One region of the Pantoea sp. C2G6 genome, then DNA from elsewhere that is predicted to be linked to it. Evidence: predicted binding sites of a transcription regulator. Region 1 holds the regulator's gene; each other region holds the start of a gene.

Region 1 (3,122 bases):
CGACCGCAGTCAGGGTCAGCACCAGGAAAATGGAGCGCCAGTGGAAATGGCCAATCAGCCAGGCACCCAGCAGCGGGGCCAGCGCGGGGGAGAGCGCAACCAGCGGCATGATGGTGGCGAACACTTTATTGGCGCGCGCCGCCGGATAGCGATCGACCACCAGCGCCTGCCAGCTTACGGCGGCGGCGCAGACGCCAATCGCCTGCGCAAAACGCAGCAGCAGCATCAGATAGATATTACTCACCCACAGCATCCCGGCGCAGCCGACAGCAAACAGCGTCAGCCCGGCCAGCAGCACCGGCTTGCGCCCGATGCGATCGGAGAGCGGCCCCCAGAAGAGCTGACCGCAGGCAAAGCCCGCCAGGAACAGGCTCAGGCTGGCGCTGATCAGACCCGGCGAGCTGTTAAAGGTCTGCTGCATCGCACCGAAGGCGGGCAGGTACATATCAGTGGCTAAAAAGCCCAGCATGCTCAGCAGAGCAAGATAGGGCATAAATCCTTTGGTCGGTAACATGTGCTTCTCATTTTGCAGGATAAACGCGGCAGAGTGTAAAAGGTGCGTTTGCGGCTGTGAAACGCTAATATTTGCCGATTGCTGTTAAAATTTTTGAAGGCAGATTATGTGGTCGGAATATGCATTAGAGGTGGTTGACGCAGTGGCGCGCGGTGGCAGTTTCAGCGCGGCGGCGCAGGAGCTGCATCGCGTCCCTTCTGCCATCAGCTATACGGTGCGCCAGCTGGAGACCTGGCTGGCGGTGCCGCTGTTTGAACGCCAGCATCGGGAGGTGGTATTAACGCCTGCGGGCGAGCATTTTGTCCGTGAAGGGCGCAGCGTCATCAAAAAAATGCTCGCCACACGCCGACAGTGTCAGCAGCTGGCTAACGGCTGGCGCGGCCAGTTAAGCCTGGCGATTGACTGCATCGTGAAACCCGAGCGGACCCGGCAACTGGTGAAAGATTTTTATCGCCATTTCCCCGATATGGAGCTGCACATCAGCTATGAAGTGTTTAACGGCGTCTGGGATGCGCTGGCGGATGGCCGGGTTGAAGTGGCGATTGGCGCGACCCAGGCGATCCCGGTTGGCGGACGTTTCGCCTTCCGCGATATGGGGAAGCTCAACTGGCGCTGCGTGGTTGCGCATCATCATCCGCTGACGCAGGCCAGCCAGATCGATGAAGATACGCTGCGCAGCTGGCCGTCGCTGGTGCTGGAGGATACCTCCCGCGCGCTGCCGCGCCGGATGACATGGACGCTGGATAACCAGCGCCGGCTGGTGGTACCGGAATGGCAGACCGGGCTGGACTGTTTGCTGGCGGGATTGTGCGTCGCGATGGTGCCAGGTCATCTGGCGAAACCGCTGCTCGACAGCGGCGATCTGGTTGAGCTGACGCTGCCGGTGGCCTTTCCTGACAGCCCCTGCTGCGTCAGCTGGGCGGAAGATCGCGCATCCCCGGCAACCGCCTGGCTGCTGAACTACCTGGGTGATGCGCAGACGCTTAATCAGGAGTGGCTGAGCGAGGATTAACGGCGATAGTCGCGGAACGGACCATCCGCGACCGAACGGCGTTCAATCAGGGTAGGGTGCACTTCAATCGTCTGTGACACTTCGCGTTTGCTGGTGATACGGTCCAGCAGCATATCCAGCGCTTTCTCACCCAGCTGGGCTTTCGGCTGATGGACGGTGGTCAGGGCCGGGGCGAAATAGCGCGCGTTGCGCACATTGTCATAGCCGATCACCGAAATATCCTGCGGCACCCGCAGGCCCATCTCGTCGGCGGCACAAATCGCGCCCATCGCCATAATGTCGCCGCCACAGAACACCGCGGTCGGACGCTGTTTCTGCGACAGAATCTGCTGCATCGCCTGATAACCCGACTCCGGCTCAAAGTCACCCTGCACGATCCATTCGGGACGCGGCTGAATCCCCGCTTCTTCCAGCGCTTTCAGAAAACCGGCATGGCGTCCGCCGCCGGTGTTACGCTCCATCTGACCGGGGATAGCACCAATATCGCGGTGGCCGCGCTCAATCAGATAACGGCCGGCCAGATAGCCGCCCTGGAAGGCATTATCCAGCACGGTGTCGGTAAAGTCGGCGCGTGACTCGCCCCAGTCCATCACCACCATCGGAATATTACGGTTCTCTTCCAGCATCTTCAGCAGATCGTCCGGGTATTCAGAGCACATCACCAGCAGGCCATCGACGCGCTTCTGCGCCATCATGCTGAGGTAAGCGCGCTGTTTTTGCAGATCGTTATGGGCATTGCCGAGGATCAGGGTGTAGCCCTTGTCAAAGCAGTGATTCTCCACGGCTTCGATAATTTCAGCGAAATAGGGCGCTTCGCTGGAGGTGGCAAGCAGGCCCAGCGTTTTGGTGTGATTCACCTTCAGGCTGCGCGCCACGGCGCTGGGTGAGTAGTGCAGCTCCTGAATCGCCTGCCAGACCGCGTTGCGCGTCTCTTCCGCCACAAAGCGCGTTTTATTAATGACGTGCGAAACGGTGGTCGTTGAGACGCCGGCGCGTTTTGCCACATCTTTGATTGTTGCCATGAAAATCGGACTCCAGTGCTTATCTAACTCGCTGATAAGCGTAATGTTAAACGTTTGCGTCTGCCCAGGGGGTTTTCCTGCAATCATGCCTCTTTTCTGGCCGGTAAACAGGCGTCTGGCGGGTAAATAGCGCCTGGAAAAGCGAGCAAACGGAATCGGGGTTGCGCGCGTTGCGCAACAAAGGCGGGATTCTAACAAGGCTGACCGGATAAAACGAGATTTTTACCGGTCCCTGTGGGAAAATGCTATATCCCTACATACTGTGTGACTAAGGAGTAATCAATGAGTACCGATCTTAAACTGGCGTTGATGACCACCGTCGGCTGCCTGCTGATGATTGTAGCCTTTAGTTTTACCGCTATTCTGCACTGATAAAAAAAGCCGGGGTTTTCACCCCGGCTCTCTTTTCTGGCTGTTTATCCACTCAGCGAATGGTTTTTGGCGTCATCACCCGACGGGCACCAATGTAGTGGCGCTGCCAGTAATCTTCCCCTAACGCGCTAATCTGAATATCTTTGCCGGTACGAGGCGACTGGATAAATTTGCCGTTACCCAGGTAAACGCCGACGTGGTC
Region 2 (3,122 bases), on a different contig from region 1:
GTCAGAAGAGCCTTTGGACATCGCGCCCAGTGAACCCATGCCACGATAGGATTTAAACGCACGACCCTGATAGAGTTCGATTTCACCCGGCGACTCTTCGGTTCCCGCCAGCATTGAACCGACCATCACGCAGGAAGCACCGGCGGCGATCGCTTTGGCGATGTCGCCAGAGAAACGGATACCGCCATCGGCAATCACCGGAATGCCGGTGCCTTCCAGCGCGGCGACAGCGTCAGAAACCGCGGTAATCTGCGGTACACCAACGCCGGTAACGATACGGGTGGTACAGATAGAGCCAGGGCCGATACCCACTTTAACCGCGCTCACGCCCGCTTCAACCAGCGCCAGTGCACCCGCACCGGTCGCCACGTTGCCGCCGACGATCTCAAGATCCGGGTATTTCGCACGGGTTTCACGGATACGCGACAGCACCCCTTCCGAGTGACCGTGCGAGGAGTCAATCAGCAGCACGTCAACACCCGCCGCGACCAGCGCATCGATACGCTCTTCGTTACCGGCACCGGCACCTACCGCCGCACCGACACGCAGACGACCCTGCGCATCTTTACAGGCGTTGGGTTTACGTTCGGCTTTCTGGAAATCTTTCACGGTGATCATGCCCAGCAGATGGAAGCTGTCGTCCACGACCAGCGCTTTCTCCACGCGCTTTTCATGCATTTTGTGCAGCACCACATCGCGCGCTTCGCCCTCTTTCACCGTCACCAGACGCTCTTTCGGGGTCATCACGGCAGAAACCGGCTGGGAGAGATCGGTAACAAAGCGTACGTCACGACCGGTAATAATACCCACCAGTTCGTTGTCGCGGTTCACCACCGGGTAGCCGGCAAAGCCGTTACGCTCGGTCAGCGCTTTAACCTCAGCCAGCGGCGTGGTAGGCAGCACGGTCTGAGGTTCAGTGACCACGCCGCTTTCATGTTTCTTCACCTTGCGAACTTCATCCGCCTGGCGTTCAATCGACATGTTTTTATGGATGAAGCCCAGGCCGCCTTCCTGCGCCAGCGCAATCGCCAGACCCGCTTCGGTCACGGTGTCCATCGCAGCAGAGAGCATCGGAATATTTAAACGGATGTTTTTGGTCAGCTGAGTGCTGAGATCGGCCGTATTCGGCAGGACGGTGGAGTGAGCAGGAACGAGCAGAACGTCGTCAAAAGTGAGTGCTTCTTTAGCGATTCTTAACATGGCAATACTCCACCTCGGGTGATTGAGAATAGATAAAATATTGCCGCGGCATTATACAGGCCGTAACCGTTTGCCTCCAGCATTATTTAAGAAAAACTCTTGATCCGCGCAGGCAGCCCTGTAGTATCGATGAATTAACCTGCTGATTTGGAATTTGATCTTCGTCACATGTCACTGCCACCGACCGCCAATATTTTTACCGTCAGCCGTCTTAACACTACAGTGCGTCAGCTACTGGAGAAAGAGATGGGCCTGGTATGGATCAGTGCCGAGATTTCCAACTTCACTCAACCGGCATCGGGTCACTGGTACTTCACGCTAAAAGATGATGGTGCCCAGGTGCGCTGCGCCATGTTCCGCAACAGCAATCGTCGCGTCACCTTTCGTCCGCAGCATGGTCAGCAGGTGCTGGTGCGCGCCACCATCACGCTCTATGAGCCCCGCGGTGACTATCAGCTGATCGCCGAAAGCATGCATCCGGCGGGCGAAGGTCTGCTTCAGCAGCAGTTTGAACTGCTGAAGGCGAAGCTGGCGACCGAAGGGCTGTTCGATCCGCAACACAAGCAACCGCTGCCGGAACCGGCGCGTCAGGTTGGGGTCATCACCTCGGCCACCGGCGCGGCGCTGCATGATGTGCTGCGCGTGCTGCATCGCCGCGATCCCTCTCTGCCGGTGGTTATCTATCCCACCGTGGTGCAGGGTGTTGATGCCCCGGCGGCTATTGTCCGGGCGATTGAAATCGCCAACCTGCGCAACGAATGTGACGTGCTGATTGTCGGACGCGGCGGCGGTTCGCTGGAAGATCTGTGGAGCTTTAATGACGAACGGGTTGCGCGCGCCATTTTTGCCAGCCGCATTCCAGTCGTCAGCGCGGTCGGTCATGAAACTGACGTGACCATTGCCGACTTTGTCGCCGATTTACGCGCGCCGACCCCCTCGGCGGCGGCAGAGATTGTCAGCCGTAACCAGCTGGAGCTGCTGCGTCAGTTGCAGTCACAGCAACAGCGGCTGGAGATGGCGATGGATTACTATCTGGCGCGTCAGCAGCGCCTGTACAGCCGGCTGGAACACCGGCTGCAACAGCAGCATCCGCAGCTGCGGCTGGCCCGCCAGCAGACGACGCTGTTCCGCCTGCAACAGCGCCTGACGGACGCGATGGAAACCCGGTTGCGTCAGGCTTCGCGCCAGCAGGATCGCCTCGCCTATCGCCTTAACGCCCGCCAGCCTCAGCAGCGGCTGTTCGAGGCGCAGAAGCAGCTACAAAGCTGGCACTATCGTCTGCAACAGAGCATGGAAAAACAGCTGAGCGCGGAGAAACAGCGCTTTGGTCAGTGCGTGGCACAGCTGGAAGGGGTCAGTCCGTTAGCGACCCTGGCGCGCGGTTTCAGCGTGACCACCGACGCCACAGGCGAAGTGGTGAAAAAGACCGGCCAGCTACAGAGCGGCGACCTGCTGCGAACCCGTCTTGATGATGGCTGGGTCGAAAGCCAGGTGACTCAGCTATTGCCTGAGAAGAAGCGCCGCCGCAAAACCGCCTCCTGACCGCCCTGCCCGTCAGCGCATACCTCTCTACTTACCGCTGGCCTCACGAATGAGGCCTGTTCAGCCGGACGGGTCTATACTTTTTGGTACATTCCTACTGCCAAGGAGTTTCCGATGGCTCACTGTGTTATTCCTCCCTATATCCTTCGTAAAATTATCGCGCACGGCTCCGGCCATCAGCAGGAGCAGGCGCGTCGCACCCTGACGCATGTTCAGCATCTGATGGCGCAGCACTGGCAAAAACCGACGGTAACTAAAACCGCCGCTGGCGGCCATGTGGAGCGTGAGATTTATGATGCGCAGGGCCAGCAGACCCTGCCCGGTAAGCTGATTCGTCAGGAGGGTCAGCCTGGCAATGATGATGTGGCAGCAGAAGAAGC
Region 3 (3,122 bases), on a different contig from region 1:
CTGGCTTGGCCCGGACCGCGAAAGCATCGGGCGCGAAAAAGCGGGCGTGTTCCGCGCGGGGAAACCGGCGGTGGTGGGGGAACCCGATATGCCGCAGAGTATTGCCGCGGTGGCGCAGGAGAAGGGCGCGCAGCTGATACAGCGCAACCGTGACTGGTCATGGCGCGAACAGGCAGAAAGCTGGTCGCTGCGTGATGGGCTGGGTGAACTGAACGACCTGCCGTTACCCCAGGTGCCGCTGCCTAACGCGGCCACGGCGCTGGTGGCACTGCGGGTTTCTGGCCTTGCGGTCAGCGAGGCGCAGATCCGCGCCAGCCTGCCGCTGGCGATGCTGCCGGGGCGTTTTCAGACCCTCAGTGAATCCCCGCGGGTGATTCTGGATGTGGCCCATAATCCCCATGCGGCGGCCTATCTGGCGTCACGTCTGGCAGCGCTGCCAAAACGCGGCAAGGTGCATGCCGTGGCTGGCATGCTGCATGATAAAGATATTGCCGGTACGCTGGCAGCGCTGGCGCCGGTGGTAGACGCATGGTATTGCGCGCCACTGGAAGGGCCACGCGGTGCCAGTGCGGAGCAGCTGCTGAGCGCGCTGCCACAGGGAGAAGCGTTCAGTTCGGTAGAACTAGCCTGGCAGCAGGCGCGCCAGCGGGCGGCGCCGCAGGACATTGTGCTGGTCTGTGGTTCGTTCCACACCGTTGCGCAGGTCATGGAATCGATTGAAACGGAGAAAGGGCGTGGCAAGTAAGTTTCAGAACCGTTTAGTCGGCACTGTTATTCTGGTGGCTGTTGGCGTGATTGTATTGCCAGGGCTGCTGGATGGTCAGAAAAAGCACTATAAAGAGGAGTTCGCCGCCATTCCGCTGGTGCCGAAACCTGACGATCAGCAGGACAGCGAAATGGTGCCGCCGGTGACGCAGTCGCTGCCGGCTCAGCCGCCGGAAGGCGCAGGCGGTGCGGTCAGCAGCAGCGGCAAAACCAATGTGACCGCCGAACAGGGCCGTGCGCAGCCCGATGAAGAGAGTGAGCCCTCAGTGGTGACGCCGCCGCCGGTCCATCAGTCCACGCCAGCGCAGACGGCGACGAAGCCGAAAGCGGTGGAGCAGACCAAACCCAAAGTGGTGGAGCAGCCGAAGCCGAAGCCGGTTGAGCAGCAGAAGCCTAAAGTGGTGGAGCAGCCAAAACCGAAGCCGGTCGAGCAGCCGAAAGCGGTGGAACAGCCGAAGCCCGCTGAGCAGCCAAAAGCCGCCGAGACCACCGCACCAGCAGGTCAGGCTTATGTGGTACAGCTGGGCGCGCTGAAGAACGCCAGCAAAGTGAATGAGATTGTGGCGCAGCTGCGACTGTCGGGGTATCGCGCCTTTACCGTGCCTTCAACGCCGGTGCAGGGTCAGATTACCCGTATCTATGTCGGACCGGATGCCTCGAAAGCCAAAATGCAGAGCGCGGTTGGCGAGCTGAAAAGCATCTCAGGACTGGGCGGGGTGGTGAAACCCTACAGCGCCCGCTAAAAGCGCTGATTGGCGTGGCCGATAGCAGTAACAGGCCGCGCCAATCGCCTCTTCCGTCCAGCCTCTGCCGGGCGGCGGCGGGTAAAAAATTGACGATTTTCAACGGCCTGTCCGGTTGAAGATCACCCCGGCGACGAAGGTTTTTTTCATCGCCTTTTTTATGGATGCAGAACAGGAAAACCGCTACGCAAACGTTTTCTTTTTCTGTTAGAATGCGCCCCGAACTGGATGCAGGGGTGCAATGGCACTGGCGCTGGAAGAGTTCATGATCTGGATTGATTACGTCATTATTGCGGTAGTTGGTTTTTCGGCTCTGGTCAGCCTGGTCCGTGGGTTTGTCCGTGAAGCCTTATCTCTCGTTACCTGGGGATGCGCGTTTTTTGTCGCCAGTCATTACTACGCTTACCTTGCAGTCTGGTTTACAGGTTTTGACGACGAGCTGGTTCGTAACGGTATCGCCATCGGTGTGCTGTTTGTGGCTACCCTGATAGTCGGGGCCATTGTGAACTACGTTATCGGCACGCTGGTGGAGAAAACCGGCCTGTCGGGAACCGACCGGGTGTTGGGCGTCTGTTTCGGGGCATTGCGTGGAGTGCTGATCGTAGCCGCTTTGCTGTTCTTCCTTGATACATTCACTGGCTTTTCCAAAAGTCCGGACTGGCAACAGTCTCAACTCATTCCCGAGTTCAGTTATATCATCAGGTGGTTCTTTGATTACCTGAAAAGCACGTCGAGTTTTTTACCCCGGTGATGTGACCGGGAGTGCGGCTTAATGAGGAAATGACAACATGTGCGGTATTGTTGGTATCAGCGGTTTCATGCCGGTCAACCAGTCGATCTATGATGCGTTAACGGTGCTCCAGCACCGCGGGCAGGATGCCGCAGGCATTTGTACTATCGATGCGCTGAAATGTTTTCGCCTGCGAAAGGCAAATGGCCTGGTCAGCGACGTTTTCGAAGCACGCCACATGCAGCGTTTGCAGGGCAATATGGGCATTGGTCATGCGCGTTATCCTACGGCGGGCAGCTCCAGTGCCTCTGAAGCGCAGCCTTTTTATGTCAACTCGCCGTATGGCATTACCCTGGCGCACAACGGTAATCTGACCAACGCCCATGAACTGCGTAAGCACCTGTTCGAAAAGGGTCGCCGTCACGTTAACACCACCTCCGATTCTGAAATCCTGCTGAACATCTTCGCCCAGGAGTTAGATCGTTTTCAGAACGATCCGCTGGAAGCGGACAACATTTTCGCCGCGGTCGCCGCGGTGCACCAGCAGGTGCGCGGTGCCTATGCGGTCGTCTCGATGATCATCGGGCATGGCATGGTCGCCTTCCGCGATCCCAACGGCATCCGTCCGCTGGTGCTGGGCAAACGGGTAATCGCCGACGGTCGCACCGAATATATGGTGGCGTCCGAGAGCGTGGCGCTGGATACCCTGGGTTTTGAGTTCATCCGTGACGTTGCGCCGGGTGAAGCGGTCTACATCACTGAGCAGGGTCAGCTCTCTACCCGCCAGTGCGCCGAAAACCCGAAAAGCAATCCCTGCCTGTTCGAGTATGTCTATTTTGCGCGTCCCGACTCGTTCCTCGACAAGATTTCGGTCTACAGCGCCC
Region 4 (3,122 bases), on a different contig from region 1:
CACCCTGGCCATCATATCCTGCAAATACTGACTGCCGCCGCGAATGCTCTGCTCAGGATCGGTGCGGTCGCCGACATCAAGACTTTCAGCGGTGTTACGGGTCAGCATCATCATGCCGCGCACGCCGGTGGGGGAGGTGGCCTGCGGATTCCAGTGCGACTCCTGATAGGAGATCGCCGCCAGCAGCCGCCAGTCGATATGGGTGGCGTACTTCTTAAACAGCGGCTTGATGTCAGGCAGCGTGTTGTCGATAGCGCGCAGGAAGGTGCGGGTATCGACATAATCGAAGGTGCCGACGTGACCGAGATACTTCTCCTCCAGCCGCGCCATCGCGCCTTCTTCACCCATGCCGTTGAAGAAGTCGAGCATCGCCGCGTTCAGGCTGTCATCGTCGCTGTGGCGCACATACCAGGTGACCGGCTCTTCATCGGTGACGTCGAACGCCACCGCCAGCTGTGGATAGATGCGCTGCAACAGGGCGATAGTGACAGAATCGCCAATGGTGTAGTCGAGCTTGCCATCCGCCACCGCTTCCAGCAGCGCTTTCGGGCTCTGGTCGGTGGAGATCGCCCAGTCGAGATCGGGAAACTGATTAGACCGCGCGCTCTTCAGGGTTGAGAGATAAGCGGAGCCAGAGGCGACCGTGAGCCGCCCCTTCAGGTCACCGAGGTTTTTCGGGCGCGGTTTATCCACGCGATAGACCAGCTGTTGCGACACGTTGTAGTAGCCCGGCCCGGTCTGATAGCGCGTCAGGCGTTCACTATTGTAATTGAGGCCAGCGGCCAGCAAATCAGCTTTACCCTCATCCAGGTCGTCGAACAGATCGCTCAGATTAGGGCGAACCGTCACTTTGAGCTTTACACCCAGATAATCAGCAAAGCGTTTTGCCAGCTCGTAGTCCATACCGGCCGGAGATTGATTGATGGTGTAATAAGTCAGCGGGGAATTGATGGTACTGACACGCAGCACTCCCCGTGATTTTATCTGTGAAATCGTATCCTGTCCGCTCCCATACCAGGGAATGGATGGCCACAGCGCTAAGGCTAACAGCACGGCAACCAGACCGATAAACAGATAGTTAAATTTCAGGCGTTTCAAATAGTTATCTCTCGCTGGCTCTCAGGCCTCTGTCTTTTAAAGGCAGTATTAATCTTCTTTTAACTCCCAGAGCGACGGGCATTTTGCGCAACAAAGCGGAGCTGAGCAACTTATATAGCAGGTTTTGCGCAAATTTCAGGCAAATCCGGTATGCCAAAAATTGTGCGCAAACGGTTTCGTCATGAGGTGGGTTTCTCTATAATACCGCCCGTTTTCCCCCTGTTGCGCCCAATGAAGCGTCGCCTGGCGCTCTGACAAGAGAGTTAATGATGGAAATTCTGCGTGGTTCGCCCGCCCTGTCGGCATTTCGTGTAAACAAACTGCTGACCCGCTTTCAGGACGCTCATCTGCCGGTGAGTGATATATACGCTGAGTACGTCCATTTTGCTGATGTCAGCGCGCCGCTAAGCGCCGACGAACAGAGCCGTCTGCAACGCCTGCTGAAATATGGTCCTTCGCTGGCGGAACATGCGCCGCAGGGACGGCTGCTGCTGGTGACACCGCGTCCCGGCACCATCTCCCCCTGGTCCTCAAAAGCTACCGACATCGCCCACAACTGCGACCTGCCACAGGTGCGTCGTCTGGAGCGCGGTCTGGCCTTTTATGTGCAGGCGCCACAGCTGACCGAAGCGCAGTGGCAATCCCTGGGCGCGCTGCTGCACGACCGGATGATGGAGACGGTGTTCAGCGATCTGGCGCAGGCTGAACAGCTGTTCGCCCATCACACCCCGCAGCCGGTAAAAAGTGTCGATCTGCTGGGCGAGGGCCGTCAGGCGCTGGTTGAGGCCAACACCGCCCTGGGCCTGGCGCTGGCTGACGACGAGATCGACTACCTGGTCACCGCCTTTACCGCGCTGGGCCGCAATCCCAACGACATCGAACTCTATATGTTTGCCCAAGCGAACTCCGAGCACTGTCGTCACAAGATTTTTAACGCCGACTGGATTATCGACGGCGAGAAACAGCCCAAGTCGCTGTTTAAGATGATCAAGAACACCATGGAGCAGACGCCGGACTACGTGCTCTCTGCCTATAAAGATAACGCCGCCGTGATGGAAGGATCGGAAGTGGGCCGCTTCTTTGCTGAAGCCGGTGAGAGCGAATACCGCTGGCATCAGGAAGCGGCGCACATCCTGATGAAGGTGGAGACCCATAACCACCCGACGGCGATTTCGCCGTGGCCGGGTGCGGCGACCGGTTCCGGTGGCGAAATTCGCGATGAAGGCGCAACCGGACGTGGTGCCAAGCCCAAAGCGGGTCTGGTCGGCTTCTCCGTTTCAAACCTGCGTATCCCTGGCTTTGAACAGCCGTGGGAAGAGGACTTCGGCAAACCGGCCCGCATCGTCAGCGCGCTGGATATTATGACCGAGGGGCCGCTGGGCGGCGCCGCCTTTAACAATGAGTTTGGTCGTCCGGCGCTGAATGGCTACTTCCGCACCTATGAAGAGCGCGTCACCAGCCACAACGGCACCGAACTGCGCGGCTATCATAAGCCGATCATGCTGGCGGGCGGCATCGGTAACATCCGTGCCGATCATGTGCAGAAAGGCGAGATCACCGTCGGCGCGAAGCTGGTGGTGCTGGGCGGTCCGGCGATGAATATCGGTCTGGGCGGCGGTGCGGCGTCATCTATGGCCTCGGGCCAGTCTGATGCTGACCTCGACTTCGCCTCGGTACAGCGCGACAACCCGGAGATGGAGCGCCGCTGTCAGGAGGTGATCGACCGCTGCTGGCAGCTGGGCGACGAGAACCCGATCCTGTTTATCCATGACGTGGGCGCAGGCGGTCTCTCCAATGCGATGCCGGAGCTGGTCAGCGATGGCGGACGCGGTGGCCGCTTTAACCTGCGCGATATTCTGAGCGATGAGCCAGGCATGAGCCCGCTGGAAGTCTGGTGTAACGAATCACAGGAACGTTATGTGATGGCGGTGGCCCCGGAGAAGCTGGCGCAGTTTGAGGCGATTTGCCAGCGTGAGCGCGCACCGTTTGCGGTGATCGGTGAAGCGACCGAAGAGCAGCATCTG

The links. The regulator PurR, encoded in region 1, represses purine synthesis genes. The targets are predictions, from matches to a motif close to CANGCAAACGTTTGCNTG.
Region 2: guaB (IMP dehydrogenase) is a predicted target of PurR. The motif match lies at 1,260-1,277, and genes of this name have one in related genera.
Region 3: cvpA (colicin V production protein) is a predicted target of PurR. The motif match lies at 1,693-1,710, and genes of this name have one in related genera.
Region 4: purL (phosphoribosylformylglycinamidine synthase) is a predicted target of PurR. The motif match lies at 1,262-1,279, and genes of this name have one in related genera.

What each region holds. Positions count from the first base shown of each region.
Region 1 is NZ_JBGMNJ010000001.1:531,260-534,381, forward strand. Features, by position in the region: gene punC (purine nucleoside transporter PunC) at 1-514, opposite strand, end outside; gene punR (DNA-binding transcriptional activator PunR) at 621-1,526, shown strand; gene purR (HTH-type transcriptional repressor PurR) at 1,523-2,548, opposite strand; gene ACCW71_RS02565 (YnhF family membrane protein) at 2,831-2,920, shown strand; gene ACCW71_RS02570 (C40 family peptidase) at 2,973-3,122, opposite strand, start outside.
Region 2 is NZ_JBGMNJ010000009.1:83,299-86,420, forward strand. Features, by position in the region: gene guaB (IMP dehydrogenase) at 1-1,200, opposite strand, end outside; gene xseA (exodeoxyribonuclease VII large subunit) at 1,369-2,742, shown strand; gene ACCW71_RS13475 (M4 family metallopeptidase) at 2,857-3,122, shown strand, end outside.
Region 3 is NZ_JBGMNJ010000002.1:84,886-88,007, forward strand. Features, by position in the region: gene folC (bifunctional tetrahydrofolate synthase/dihydrofolate synthase) at 1-745, shown strand, start outside; gene dedD (cell division protein DedD) at 735-1,508, shown strand; gene cvpA (colicin V production protein) at 1,774-2,259, shown strand; gene purF (amidophosphoribosyltransferase) at 2,297-3,122, shown strand, end outside.
Region 4 is NZ_JBGMNJ010000009.1:122,344-125,465, reverse strand. Features, by position in the region: gene mltF (membrane-bound lytic murein transglycosylase MltF) at 1-1,098, opposite strand, end outside; gene purL (phosphoribosylformylglycinamidine synthase) at 1,365-3,122, shown strand, end outside.